DNA from 2 places in the Idiomarina sp. T82-3 genome. Region 2 is predicted to be linked to the other one. Evidence: predicted binding sites of a transcription regulator. Region 2 holds the regulator's gene; the other holds the start of a gene.

Region 1 (6,443 bases), on a different contig from region 2:
CCAAAAATAACTGTAAACATGAATAAACCTCGAGTCCTTGAATTTGACTCTATTATCCATATTTCACGGGTGCTCTACAATGTATCTGCACGATGAGGGTTATCGTTTTTTTCGAACGGTGAGATTAATGTTCAATATCAAGGTCGGATTCTGGAACACAACAACAGGGTAAAAAGTCACCTTTGCGAACATAGGCGAGAGGGTCGGTAAGATAGCGAACTGAGCCACTTTTGAGTTTAGAACGACAGGCACCGCAAAAGCCACTTTTACAGTGATAATGTACCTCTAACTGATGCTTTTCGAGGGCATCGAGTAAAGTGCCTTCTGAAGCGTCAACGGTCAGCTCATGCTGACCGTTGACTTTGACTTTAAACAGTTTCGCTGTCATCAGGCGCGCTAAAGGTCAAAGTCGCCTAAGTCCGAGGCATCCACACTGCTGTCAATCTGGCCGACCAAGTAAGAACTGATTTCAGCTTCTTGTGGTGCAACCTGTACGTTATCGGATACCAAGTATTTATTCATCCACGGCAATGGGTTTGAGCGCTGCTCTGGGAAAGGCGCATCATAGCCGATCGCTTGCATACGCAAGTTGGCAATATACTCGACGTACTGACACAGCATGCTTTCATTGAGCCCAATCATGGAGCCATCTCTAAATAGGTAATGGGCCCATTGTTTTTCTTGTTTAACGGCTGTCATGAAGATCTCATAAGCTTCGTCGGCGAGTTCTTCAGCGATCTCTGCCATTTCTGGGTCGTCTTCACCATCTTGCCAGAGGTTGATCATGTGCTGAGTTGAAGTCAGGTGCACGTTTTCATCGCGCGCAATCAGGCGAATGATTTTTGCGTTGCCTTCCATGAGTTCGCGCTCTGCAAATGCGAAGGTACAGGCAAAACTGACATAAAAACGAATCGCTTCTAACGCGTTAACTGAGTTGATGCACAAGAAGAGTTTTTTCTTCAGTTCGCGGCGAGTCACGTTATGCTCTTCACCATCTACGGTGATCTTGCCCTCGCCATGGGTTTGCCACAGCTGCGTGTAGAAAATCAAATCGTCGTAGTAACGAGAGATGTCGTTAGCGCGCAATTTGATTTGGTCATTAATGACGATATCCTCGAAGATTTCACTTGGATCGCTAAACAAGTTACGCAGAATATGCGTGTAGGAACGCGAGTGAATGGTCTCAAAGAAAGACCATGTTTCAATCCAAGTTTCGAGCTCAGGCAGCGAAACGATAGGCAGTAGCGCAATGTTAGGGCTTCGACCTTGGATCGAGTCGAGCAGTGTTTGATATTTCAAATTTGAAATAAACACATGCTTTTCACTGGCGGTTAACTTGTTAAAGTCAACACGATCACGACTCACGTCGACTTCTTCTGGACGCCAGAAGAAGCTTATCTGTTTTTCGATAAGCTTTTCAAAAATACTGTGCTTTTGTTGGTCGTAACGTGCAACGTTGACCGAGTTCCCAAAAAACATGGGTTCGGCCAACGGATTAGTTTGTTCTTGGTTAAACGTTGAATAAGACACGCAAATCGCTCCTTATTAAATCTTGCACGCACCGCCTGCGCAATCGTCGTCTTCTTCAATCACCACCTCGGCAGGGCGATCACTTTGCTTACGTTGACGCTTTTGTTCAGCGGAAATGTCGGATTGGTTATCGGCTGCACCGTCGCGCGTATTGTGATAGTAAAGTGTTTTCACACCCATCTTATACGCTGTTAATAGATCTTGAAGTAATTGTTTCATCGGTACCTTAGCACCATTGAACTTACCCGGGTCGTAATTGGTGTTGGCCGAGATAGTTTGATCGACAAACTTCTGCATAATGCCGACCAGTTGCAAATATCCCTTGTTATCCGGGATCTGCCACAATAGCTCGTAATTGTTTTTCAGGTTTTCGTAATCGGGCACCACTTGCTTTGTCACACCGTCTTTAGATGCTTTGACACTGACAAATCCACGCGGTGGTTCGATACCATTCGTCGCGTTAGAGATTTGCGACGACGTTTCTGAAGGCATCAAGGCAGACAACGTTGAGTTACGCATGCCGTGTTCTTGAATGTCCTTACGGAGCTGCTCCCAGTCGAGGTGGAGTGGCTCTGAACAAAACGCATCTAAATCTTTCTTATAGGTATCTGTCGGTAAAATACCTTGAGAGTAGGTGGTTTCATTGAATTTAGGACATTTGCCTTTCTCTTTAGCGAGTTCCATTGACGCTTTCATCAAATAGAACTGAATCGCCTCAAACGTACGGTGCACGAGACCGTTGGCTGAACCATCGGAATACTTCACACCGTGTTTAGCTAAATAGTACGCAAAGTTAATGACCCCTATACCGAGCGTTCTACGGTTCATTGTTGCGTTGTAAGCCGCAGGTACGGGATATTCTTGATAATCAAGCAAACTGTCGAGAGCGCGTACGGCAAGCTCCGCGAGCTCTTCGAAATCGCTGAGCGATTCGATTTTACCTAAGTTAAACGCTGATAAAGTACATAGCGCAATCTCACCTTCTTCGTCATTGACGTGACTGAGTGGCTTGGTCGGTAGCGCAATCTCTAAGCACAGGTTGCTCTGACGAACAGGCGCAACTTTTGAATCGAACGGACTGTGAGTATTACAGTGATCGACGTTTTGCACATAAATTCGGCCGGTGCTCGCACGCTCTTGCATAAACAAGCTAAACAGCTCGATGGCTTTAATACGCTTCTTACGAATATTTTCATCGTTTTCGTATTGGACGTAGAGACGCTCGAACTCTTCTTGATCTTCAAAGAATGCGTCATACAAGCCAGGCACATCCGATGGACTAAACAGTGTGATGAAGTCATCTTTGACTAGGCGTTGATACATCAAGCGATTGAACTGCACACCGTAGTCGAGATGGCGAACACGGTTTTCTTCTACACCACGGTTGTTTTTAAGTACCAACAGGTTTTCAATCTCAAGGTGCCACAGCGGATAAAACAGCGTTGCCGCGCCACCACGTACACCGCCTTGAGAACAGCTTTTCACAGCAGTTTGGAAATACTTATAGAATGGGATACAACCCGTATGGAACGCTTCACCATTGCGAATAGGGCTACCGAGTGCGCGAATACGTCCGGCATTGATACCAATACCCGCGCGTTGCGATACGTATTTAACAATAGCACTGGCTGTCGCGTTAATTGAGTCAAGGCTATCACCCGTTTCAATCAATACACATGAACTGAACTGGCGGGTCGGCGTACGCACGCCAGACATGATAGGCGTTGGCAACGATATTTTGAACGTTGATGTCGCGTCATAAAAGCGCTTGATGTAGTCCATGCGAGTGGACTTAGGGTAATTAGCGAATAAACAAGCAGCCACTAAAATATAAAGAAACTGAGCACTTTCGTAGATATCACCTGTGACTCGGTTCTGCACCAAGTACTTATTCTCTAGTTGCTTAACCGCAGCGTATGAAAAGTTCATGTCACGCCAGTGATCAATGATCTCGTCCATCTGGTCGAATTCTTGCTCACTGAAATCTTCTAGCAAGTGTGCGTCGTAACGCTTCTCATCAACCATTTTCTTGACATGGTCGTAGAGGCGAGGGGGCTCAAACTTGCCGTACGCACGCTTCCGTAAGTGAAAAATGGCCAGACGCGCAGCCATATACTGATAGTCAGGCGCTTCCTCTGAAATTAGGTCCGCTGCTGCTTTGATAATGGTCTCATGGATATCTTCTGTTTTGATCCCATCATAGAACTGAATATGCGACTTAATTTCGACTTGAGAAGCAGAGACATTATTAAGGCCTTCTGCAGCCCACATGATGACACGATGAATCTTATCTAAATTCAGTGGTTCGCGTTGACCACTGCGTTTGGTAACGAAAAGTTGCTCGTTCATTTTAGCGCCGACTCTTAGCTGTTTGTTATAGATTTGTGGCCACAAGATATTGTGTGATTTTCGGTCTGTACACCAAATGAACACAATATCTAGTAGTCGATGTGTTACAGGCATACTAGATACAACCCGCACATCGATCAAGTCTATTTAGTAGTAAATATTCGTTTAAAGCCGCTTGAAATTTTGCAAGCGCTTATCGTGCATAGGCTTGCGTGAAAGTGTAAATTTTATAATTTTTTAGTTGAAAAAATCATGACTTTAGAAACAAGCGTTCTATGCAAAAAAGGTGTCATAAAAACTATTAAAAAATGAACGATTTAGAACATCTACTTTGGTAAAGCGAGTAGCTCCATCAAGGCATTGGGGTGAGCGATGGTGTAGTCCGCTAACCATTGTTGTGGTTGGTCAGTACTAGAGATATAGCCATACTCTGCGAGTACCGTCACCATACCTGCATTACGCCCGGCCACAATATCGCGTTCTGCATCGCCTATATACACACAGTCCTTGGGATCCACAGTAAGTTGTTCTGCTGCGTAGTAAAGTGGTTTGGGAGACGGTTTGGCTTCTTGCAATGTATCACCACAGACGACTACCGAGATACTTTGTAGTGCTTCAAACTGCGCAATCAGAGGGTGAGTAAGAAACTCAGGTTTATTGGTGACGATGCCTATTTTAATCTGATTGCGGCGAAGCGAACTCAGTAACGTCTCAACGCCGTCAAATAACTTACTGTGAAGCGCTAAGTTGTTGCGATAAATATCGAGAAACCTTGGTTTTAGCGCAAGTAGCGCATCTTCATCCAATTGCGTTAAACCTAATAACCCACGAGAACCGTGCGAAGCAACAGGCGTAAATACCTCTGCGGGTATCTCCGGAAGTCCATTTTCACGACAGACTTGATTGAGCGCAAAGCCCAAATCCGGTGCTGAATCTAATAATGTACCATCGAGGTCAAACAAAACTGCAGCTACCGGATGTTTGTTCACGCGAGTTCCCTAATGAGTTAACGGCCTGGTTTATGAAGTGCAACGATGTAATTAACGTCAACATCATGCTCGTCTAGCATAAAGCCTTGCAATGGCTTATATACGATGCCATTCATCTTCATTGCTTGCAATCCATGTACATCTGTCATACGCAGTAATTCAGAAGGCTTGATAAATCGTTGATGCTGGTGAGTCCCTTTAGGCACCCACCGTAAAACATGCTCAGCCGCCACAATACCTAGCAGCCAAGATTTCACGTTACGATTCAACGTAGAGAAAATAGCGTAACCGCCCGGTTTCACCATCTCACATACAGCACCAACAATGGCGGCAGGGTCAGGAACGTGTTCGAGCATTTCCAAACATGTGACGACATCAAACTGTGCGGTATGTTCCGCAGCAAAGTTTTCAGCGCTTATTTGCTGGTAATTGACACTGAGTTGCGACTCTAAAGCGTGAAGTCGAGCGACTTCTAACGAGTCATGCGCAAGGTCGATACCCGTTACCTGAGCGCCACGACTCGCCATACCCTCGGTTAATAAACCACCACCGCAACCCACATCAACAACATGCTTGTTGAATAACCCGCCTACTTGCTGTTCAATAAAGGTTAATCGCAATGGATTAATTTGATGCAGCGGTTTGAATTCGCCTTCGGTGTCCCACCATCGCGAAGCAAGGGCGGAAAATTTTTCGATTTCTTTTTCGTCAACGTTATTGCTAAGGGCACTTAAAGAGGCTCGTTCTGACATGTGTTAGAGGTTCCAAATTGGCGTAACTTCTATAGAGTTTACATCAGCGGACGTTTTTGAAAAAGAGGGTGCGTGTTCACCCCGTGACGGGTACAATACCTGATTAATTATAACAACGATTAAGTATAGCTTGAGTTTAGGGATACATATATGAGCGATCTGGCTAGAGAAGTCTCACCCATCAATATCGAGGATGAATTAAAAAGTTCTTATCTTGATTACGCGATGAGCGTGATTGTGGGTCGAGCGCTTCCAGATGTTCGGGATGGTTTGAAACCCGTGCATCGTCGCGTACTTTTCGCGATGAATGAATTGCGGAACGACTTCAACAAACCCTATAAAAAGTCTGCCCGTGTGGTGGGTGACGTTATCGGTAAATATCACCCACATGGCGACAGTGCGGTTTATGATACCATCGTGCGTATGGCACAACCGTTCTCGCTGCGCTACACCTTGGTTGATGGTCAAGGTAACTTCGGTTCAGTTGACGGTGATTCAGCCGCAGCCATGCGTTATACCGAAATTCGGATGGAAAAAATTGCCCATCAGTTGTTAGCCGATCTCGACAAAGAAACCGTCGATTTTGTTGATAACTACGATGGTACCGAGCGTATTCCAGACGTTTTGCCAACTAAAGTGCCTAACTTAATGGTCAATGGTTCATCGGGCATAGCGGTGGGCATGGCGACCAACATTCCTCCACATAACTTAACCGAAGTTATCAATGGCACCTTAGCGCTGATTGATAATCCAGAAATCAGCATTGAAGAGCTGATGGAGTTTATTCCAGGACCTGACTTCCCAACGGCGGCGTCAATCTCGG
Region 2 (6,443 bases):
AGCGACTTCAGCTCAATACAAGCGGTTTTTATAGCCGTTAAGGCCTATGATCTTGAGAGTGTATTTCGACGTCTAGATACACTGGGTGTACCTCACGATCGACCTATTATCTGCGCGCATAACGGCCTTGTAGACTTAACCACATCACGCCCCTGTTATACATGGATAACCACTCATGGCGTGACGCGCAGTAACCGAGTGACCGAGCACAAAGGATTGGGTTCAGACTGGATCGATGCGCGCATACAACATCATCAACAACTAACCGAACAGTTGCATACCGCCTTTCCAAAACTGCACTTTGATGCAGACATCAAAGCACGACAATGGCAAAAATTTTGCCTTAATTGTGTAATTAATCCATTAACAGCGGTGAACCAGTGTCTCAATGGTGAACTGCTCAAAGAACAATACCATGAACAGCGACGTATGCTGGTTTCTGAGTTGGTCAGTCTGAGTCAAGCGCTTGGCTATCGTTTAAATACTGCGGATTTGCTCGTATTAGTCGAACAGGTATGCGAGGCGACCGCCGAAAACCAGTCTTCAATGCTGTCGGATATAAAAGCTAACCGAAAAACAGAAATTAAGGCCCTGACTGGCTACGCGCTAAAAAAGGCCGCTGAGTTAGGCGTTAATCTACCTACTCATGCGGCTCTATATCATCAATTCAATCAGCTTTATCTTCGATGAAGTCAACAACTTCAAGCCCGAATCCCGACAATGCCGAATAACGCTTCGGTGAACTGAGCAGATGCATTTGGTGAATGCCTAAATCAGCAAGGATTTGCGAACCAACCCCCACATTTCGTGAAGCATTAGATGCCGACGCAGTCGGTTTGTGCTGTCCTTGATCCTGTGCCTCAAATTCTTTCACTTGTGCAATGATATCCTCAGGCGTTTGCTGACGACCAATAAGCACTAGAACACCATCGTTTTCGGCAATATATTGCATCGCCTTGGCAATCGGCCAGCTACGCTTCGCCGCGCGTTCAGTTGATAAAGTATCATGCAAACTGTCTTGCAAATGCACGCGCACGTTAGTTACCTTTTCGGCATTAATTTCGCCATGCACTAACGCATGATGAACTTGTTGATCGATTGAGTCTTGATACGTGATCATATTGAATTTGCCAAAACTGGTCGGCAACTGACACTGGGCTACACGGCGAATGGTTTTCTCGCGCACTGAGCGATACTCGATCAAGTCAGCAATAGTACCCACTTTAATATCGTGTGCTTCGGCAAACTTTTCTAGGTCCGCCCGGCGCGCCATGGTGCCGTCTTCATTAAGCACTTCGACAATCACTGCAGCAGGTTCATAGCCGGCTAGGCGCGCGAGATCACAACCGGCTTCCGTGTGCCCCGCACGGTTGAGTACACCGCCCTGCTTAGCTTTCAGTGGAAATATATGACCCGGCATTACCAAGTCTTCCGGCTGAGCATTACGTGCTACGGCTGCTTTCACTGTTTGTGCGCGGTCAGCTGCCGAAATACCTGTAGTCACACCCTCGGCGGCCTCAATGGATACCGTAAAAGCAGTCGAGTATGGCGCATTGTTGCGATCAACCATCAGCGGCAGGTTAAGTTGCTTACAACGTTCCTCGCTGAGGGTCAGGCAGATCAGTCCCCGACCATAACGCGCCATGAAATTTATCGCTTCAGGGGTCACGCAGTCTGCTGCAAGAATAAGATCGCCCTCATTCTCGCGGTCCTCGTCATCCATTAGAATGACCATCTTACCTTGCTTGATATCTTCAATAATCTCTTCTGTCGAATGCAATGACATAATAGTTCCTACTTCATTGGCTGAGCGATCACGCGAATATCCTCGCCGACCATTCTGCGCTCAAGCACGTTAAATGAGAGCGCATCATCGAGTTGAGTCAGTTCCTGCAACGCAATCATACTGCGTGCGTCACTGCCTAATACTTTGTTGGCTTGATAATAGACCAGTTCATTCACTACCTGAGCGTTAAAAAGAGCACCCGCTAACTGAGCTCCACACTCGGTCCATACCAAATTAATCTCACGCAATGCGAGTTCTTTCAGTGCGTCATGTAAGTCTACGCGACCCTGGCTATCTGCTTTAGCAATAATCTCGTGGCAATGACGATGTCGAGAAGCAGGAGCTTCCGTAGTGCGGACGACAAATACAGGCGTTTCAACCTCAAATAGTCGCAAATCATCATGAATGCGGTTTTTCCCGTCAATAATCACACGCACGGGCTGCTTGAAAAATAATGGTTTTTCGATCCCGTCAGGCCACTGTTCAGGGCGTACATTCAGTCTCGGGTTATCCACCAGCACCGTATCCGCACCAGTTAATATTGCGTCGGCTTGTGCACGCCATACCTGAACGTCAGCACGCGCTGCAGCACCGGTAATCCATTGACTCACTCCATTACTCAACGCCGTACGCCCATCAAGCGAGCTCGCGAGCTTAACCCGCACATAGGGTAATTGAGTCTGCATACGATGAATAAAACCAGGATTAAGCGCTCGCGCTGCAGTTTCAAATAAACCAACACGAACTTCGATATCAGCATCGTGTAATTTATGAATGCCACGACCTGATACAATCGGATTGGGATCTTGCATCGCGATAACCACGCGAGCTACTTCCGCATTAATCAATGCATCAACACAGGGCGGTGTGCGACCTTGGTGACTGCATGGCTCAAGCGTAACATAGGCGGTTGCATGTTTGGCTTGTGTGCCAGCCTGGCGTAACGCAAAGACCTCGGCGTGGGGTTCGCCCGCCTTCTGATGCCATCCTTCGCCAACGATACTGGCGTCTTTTACGATGACACAACCGACGGCAGGATTAGGTCCAGTCGTAAAGCGCCCTTTTCTTGCCAATTCCAAGGCGCGATGCATATAAAGATGGTCGTGCTTATCTTGTGCCAAACTAATCATTGAGCCGCGCGATCTCCTCGCCGAACTCTTTGATATCCTCAAAAGAGCGATAGACCGAAGCAAAACGAACGTAGGCGACTTTATCGATTTGCTTAAGGTTATCCATCACCAGGTTGCCAATAAAGTTAGAGGTAATCTCTCGCTCGCCGGTTGCACGGATACTGGATTTGATTTTATTGACCGCTTGTTCCATTTTTTCGAGACTGACCGGACGCTTTTCAAGCGCACGTAATAGCCCACTGCGAAGCTTATCTTCATTAAAAGGTTCACGCCCACCGTCTGTTTTAATTACACGGGGCATTACCAGTTCAGCAGTCTCAAATGTTGTAAAGCGCTCGCGACAATGGCTACATTCTCGGCGCCTGCGCACCGATGCACCGTCCCCTACTAACCGCGAATCGATGACCTTGGTATCTTGTGTTCCGCAGAATGGACAGTGCATAGCGCGCTCCTTTTCAAACGTTATTTATAAACTGGAAACTCGGCACACAACGTTTTGACATCGTTACGAACGCGATCAATCGTCTCTTCGTTATTAATGTCATCTAATACATCGCAAATCCAATTAGCTACTTGCTCAGCTTCTGCTTCCTTGAAGCCGCGACGCGTAATTGCAGGCGTACCTAGACGAAGACCGGAAGTGACGAACGGCGAACGCGGGTCATTCGGTACCGCATTTTTGTTGACCGTAATGTATGCACGGCCTAATGCAGCATCGGCATCTTTACCCGTGATGTCTTTGTCGATTAAATCAACGAGGAACAAATGGTTCTGCGTGCCATTCGATACGATTTTATAACCACGTGCTTGCAGAGCTTTAACCATCGCATTAGCGTTCTTTAGCACTTGTTCTTGATACGCTTTAAATTCAGGCTCAAGGGCTTCTTTAAACGCCACCGCTTTCGCTGCGATAACGTGCATCAACGGACCACCTTGATTACCTGGGAATACCGCACTATTTAATTTCTTGTGCAGTTTCTCATCATCTTTGCCAGACAAGATCAGACCACTACGCGGACCTGCGAGGGTTTTATGTGTTGTCGTTGTTACTACGTCTGCGTAAGGAATTGGACTTGGGTATACACCTGCAGCAACCAGACCCGCTACGTGCGCCATATCTACCAACAAATAAGCACCCACTTCGTCAGCAATTTGTCTGAAACGCTGCCAATCAACAATACCCGAGTATGCAGAGAAACCAGCAACGATAACCTTCGGCTGATGCTCTTTAGCTAACTCTTCAACTTGGTTGTAATCGATTTCACCGGTTTCTTCTGAAATACCATATTGTACGGCATTGTAAAGCTTGCCCGAGAAGTTAACACCCGCACCGTGAGTCAGATGGCCACCGTGTGCCAAACTCATTCCCAAGAAGGTATCACCGGCTTCCATAAGTGCCATGAATGCAGCGGTGTTGGCTTGTGAGCCTGAATGCGGTTGTACGTTCGCGTATTTAGCACCAAACAATTCTTTAGCACGTGCAATCGCGAGGTCTTCAACTACGTCCACATATTCACAGCCGCCATAGTAACGCTTATGAGGATAACCCTCGGCGTATTTATTAGTTAACTGTGAGCCTTGTGCCTCTAGCACACGTGGGCTGGTATAGTTTTCTGAAGCAATCAGCTCAATGTGTTGTTCTTGACGCTCAACTTCCTGATTCATTGCTTGCCATAACTCCGCGTCAAACGCGGCAATTGTCTGATCTTTTTTCTGCATCTCGGACATCCATCAATTTCATTAGCCAAATTATGACGTGCAGTTTACCGCAAAATACCCCAAACTGCCTAGCAAACCGTCACATGCCGTTAAGAAAAAATTCGGCAACAAATTTGGGCATTTGCTGTATTTACCAGTAAACTAGGTCCTATTTTCAATCCAACAGTAGGAATGTTCGTCGCTATGGCGCAATATATCTATTCAATGTCGCGGGTGAGCAAAGTTGTTCCACCCAAAAAAACTATCTTAAAAGATATCTCATTATCGTTTTTCCCAGGCGCTAAGATCGGTGTTTTAGGTCTTAATGGTGCCGGTAAATCGACCTTGCTTCGCATTATGGCGGGTGTTGATACTGAATATGAGGGAGAAGCGCGTCCCTTAGCAGGAATTAACATTGGCTACCTTCCGCAGGAGCCACAGCTCGATGAAGAAAAGACCGTTAAGGAAACGGTGGAAGAAGCCGTCGCTGACGTTAAAGAGGCCTTTACTCGCTTAGATGAAGTCTATGCGGCCTACGCCGATGAGAATGCTGATTTTGATGCGTTGGCAAAAGAACAAGCTCAACTCGAGGCGCTGATTCAGGCCAAAGATGGTCACAACATCGAAAATATCCTTGACCGCGCCGCTGATGCACTGCGTTTGCCACAGTGGGACGCTAAAATCGGTAACCTATCAGGCGGTGAACGTCGCCGTGTTGCTATTTGTCGTCTGTTACTTTCCAAGCCCGACATGTTGCTGCTCGATGAGCCCACCAACCACTTGGATGCAGAGTCAGTCGCATGGCTAGAGCGCTTCTTACATGATTACACAGGCACCGTCGTTGCTATTACCCACGACCGTTATTTCTTAGACAACGTAGCAGGCTGGATCCTTGAACTTGACCGTGGTTATGGTATTCCATGGGAAGGCAACTACTCTTCTTGGTTGGAGCAAAAAGAGAAGCGTCTTGCACAAGAAGAACGTCAAGAGAAAGCTCGTCAACGCACCATCAAACAAGAACTTGAGTGGGTACGTACTAATCCGAAAGGTCGTCAGGCGAAAAGCAAAGCGCGTATGGCTCGCTTTGAAGAATTACAAAGTAGCGACTATCAAAAACGTAATGAAACCAATGAGCTATTTATTCCACCAGGTCCGCGCTTGGGTGATAAGGTCATTGAGGTTAACGGGATTAGCAAAGCCTACGAAGGGCGCCAGCTTATTGATAACTTGAGCTTTAGTGTCCCTAAAGGTGCTATCGTCGGTATCATTGGTCCGAACGGCGCGGGTAAATCCACCTTATTCCGTATGATCAGTGGCCAAGAACAGCCCGACAGTGGCTCAATTGAACTCGGTGATACCGTTGAATTAGCGAGCGTTGATCAGTTCCGCGACAGCATGGATGATAGCAAAACCGTATTCCAAGAAATTACCGATGGTAACGATATCCTGCGCATTGGTAACTTTGAGGTTCAAGGGCGCGCTTACGTCGGTCGCTTTAACTTTAAAGGCACCGACCAACAAAAACGTATCGGTGAGCTGTCGGGCGGTGAACGCAACCGCGTGCACCTTGCGAAACTGCTTAAAGCGGGCGGCAACGTCTTATTATTAGATGAACCCACCAACGATCTCGATGTTGAGACGTTACGAGCACTGGAAGAAGCCATCCTCGAGTTCCCAGGTTCAGCTTTGGTTATCTCGCACGACCGTTGGTTCTTAGACCGGATCGCCACCCATATTCTTGATTATCGCGATGAAGCTGAAGTGGTCTTCTACGAAGGTAACTACAGCGATTACGAAGCTTATATGAAAGAGAAGTTTGGCGAACAGGC

Evidence for each region. Region 2 encodes NrdR, which represses ribonucleotide reductase genes. Its sites were predicted from a motif close to AAACACNANATNTNGTGTTT; they were not measured.
Region 1: a site for NrdR is predicted at 3,917-3,936, ahead of nrdA (class 1a ribonucleoside-diphosphate reductase subunit alpha). Genes of this name have one in related genera too.

Annotation. Positions count from the first base shown of each region.
Region 1 covers NZ_LSBQ01000012.1:58,336-64,778, reverse strand. The annotation lists gene AWU56_RS08730 (GrxA family glutaredoxin) at 1-20, opposite strand, end outside; gene yfaE (class I ribonucleotide reductase maintenance protein YfaE) at 125-388, opposite strand; gene nrdB (class Ia ribonucleoside-diphosphate reductase subunit beta) at 397-1,530, opposite strand; gene nrdA (class 1a ribonucleoside-diphosphate reductase subunit alpha) at 1,546-3,879, opposite strand; gene AWU56_RS08710 (HAD family hydrolase) at 4,206-4,868, opposite strand; gene ubiG (bifunctional 2-polyprenyl-6-hydroxyphenol methylase/3-demethylubiquinol 3-O-methyltransferase UbiG) at 4,886-5,620, opposite strand; gene gyrA (DNA gyrase subunit A) at 5,771-6,443, shown strand, end outside.
Region 2 covers NZ_LSBQ01000006.1:22,764-29,206, reverse strand. The annotation lists gene AWU56_RS05360 (ketopantoate reductase family protein) at 1-690, shown strand, start outside; gene ribBA (bifunctional 3,4-dihydroxy-2-butanone-4-phosphate synthase/GTP cyclohydrolase II) at 668-1,786, opposite strand; gene ribD (bifunctional diaminohydroxyphosphoribosylaminopyrimidine deaminase/5-amino-6-(5-phosphoribosylamino)uracil reductase RibD) at 1,795-2,916, opposite strand; gene nrdR (transcriptional regulator NrdR) at 2,909-3,358, opposite strand; gene glyA (serine hydroxymethyltransferase) at 3,379-4,635, opposite strand; gene ettA (energy-dependent translational throttle protein EttA) at 4,819-6,443, shown strand, end outside.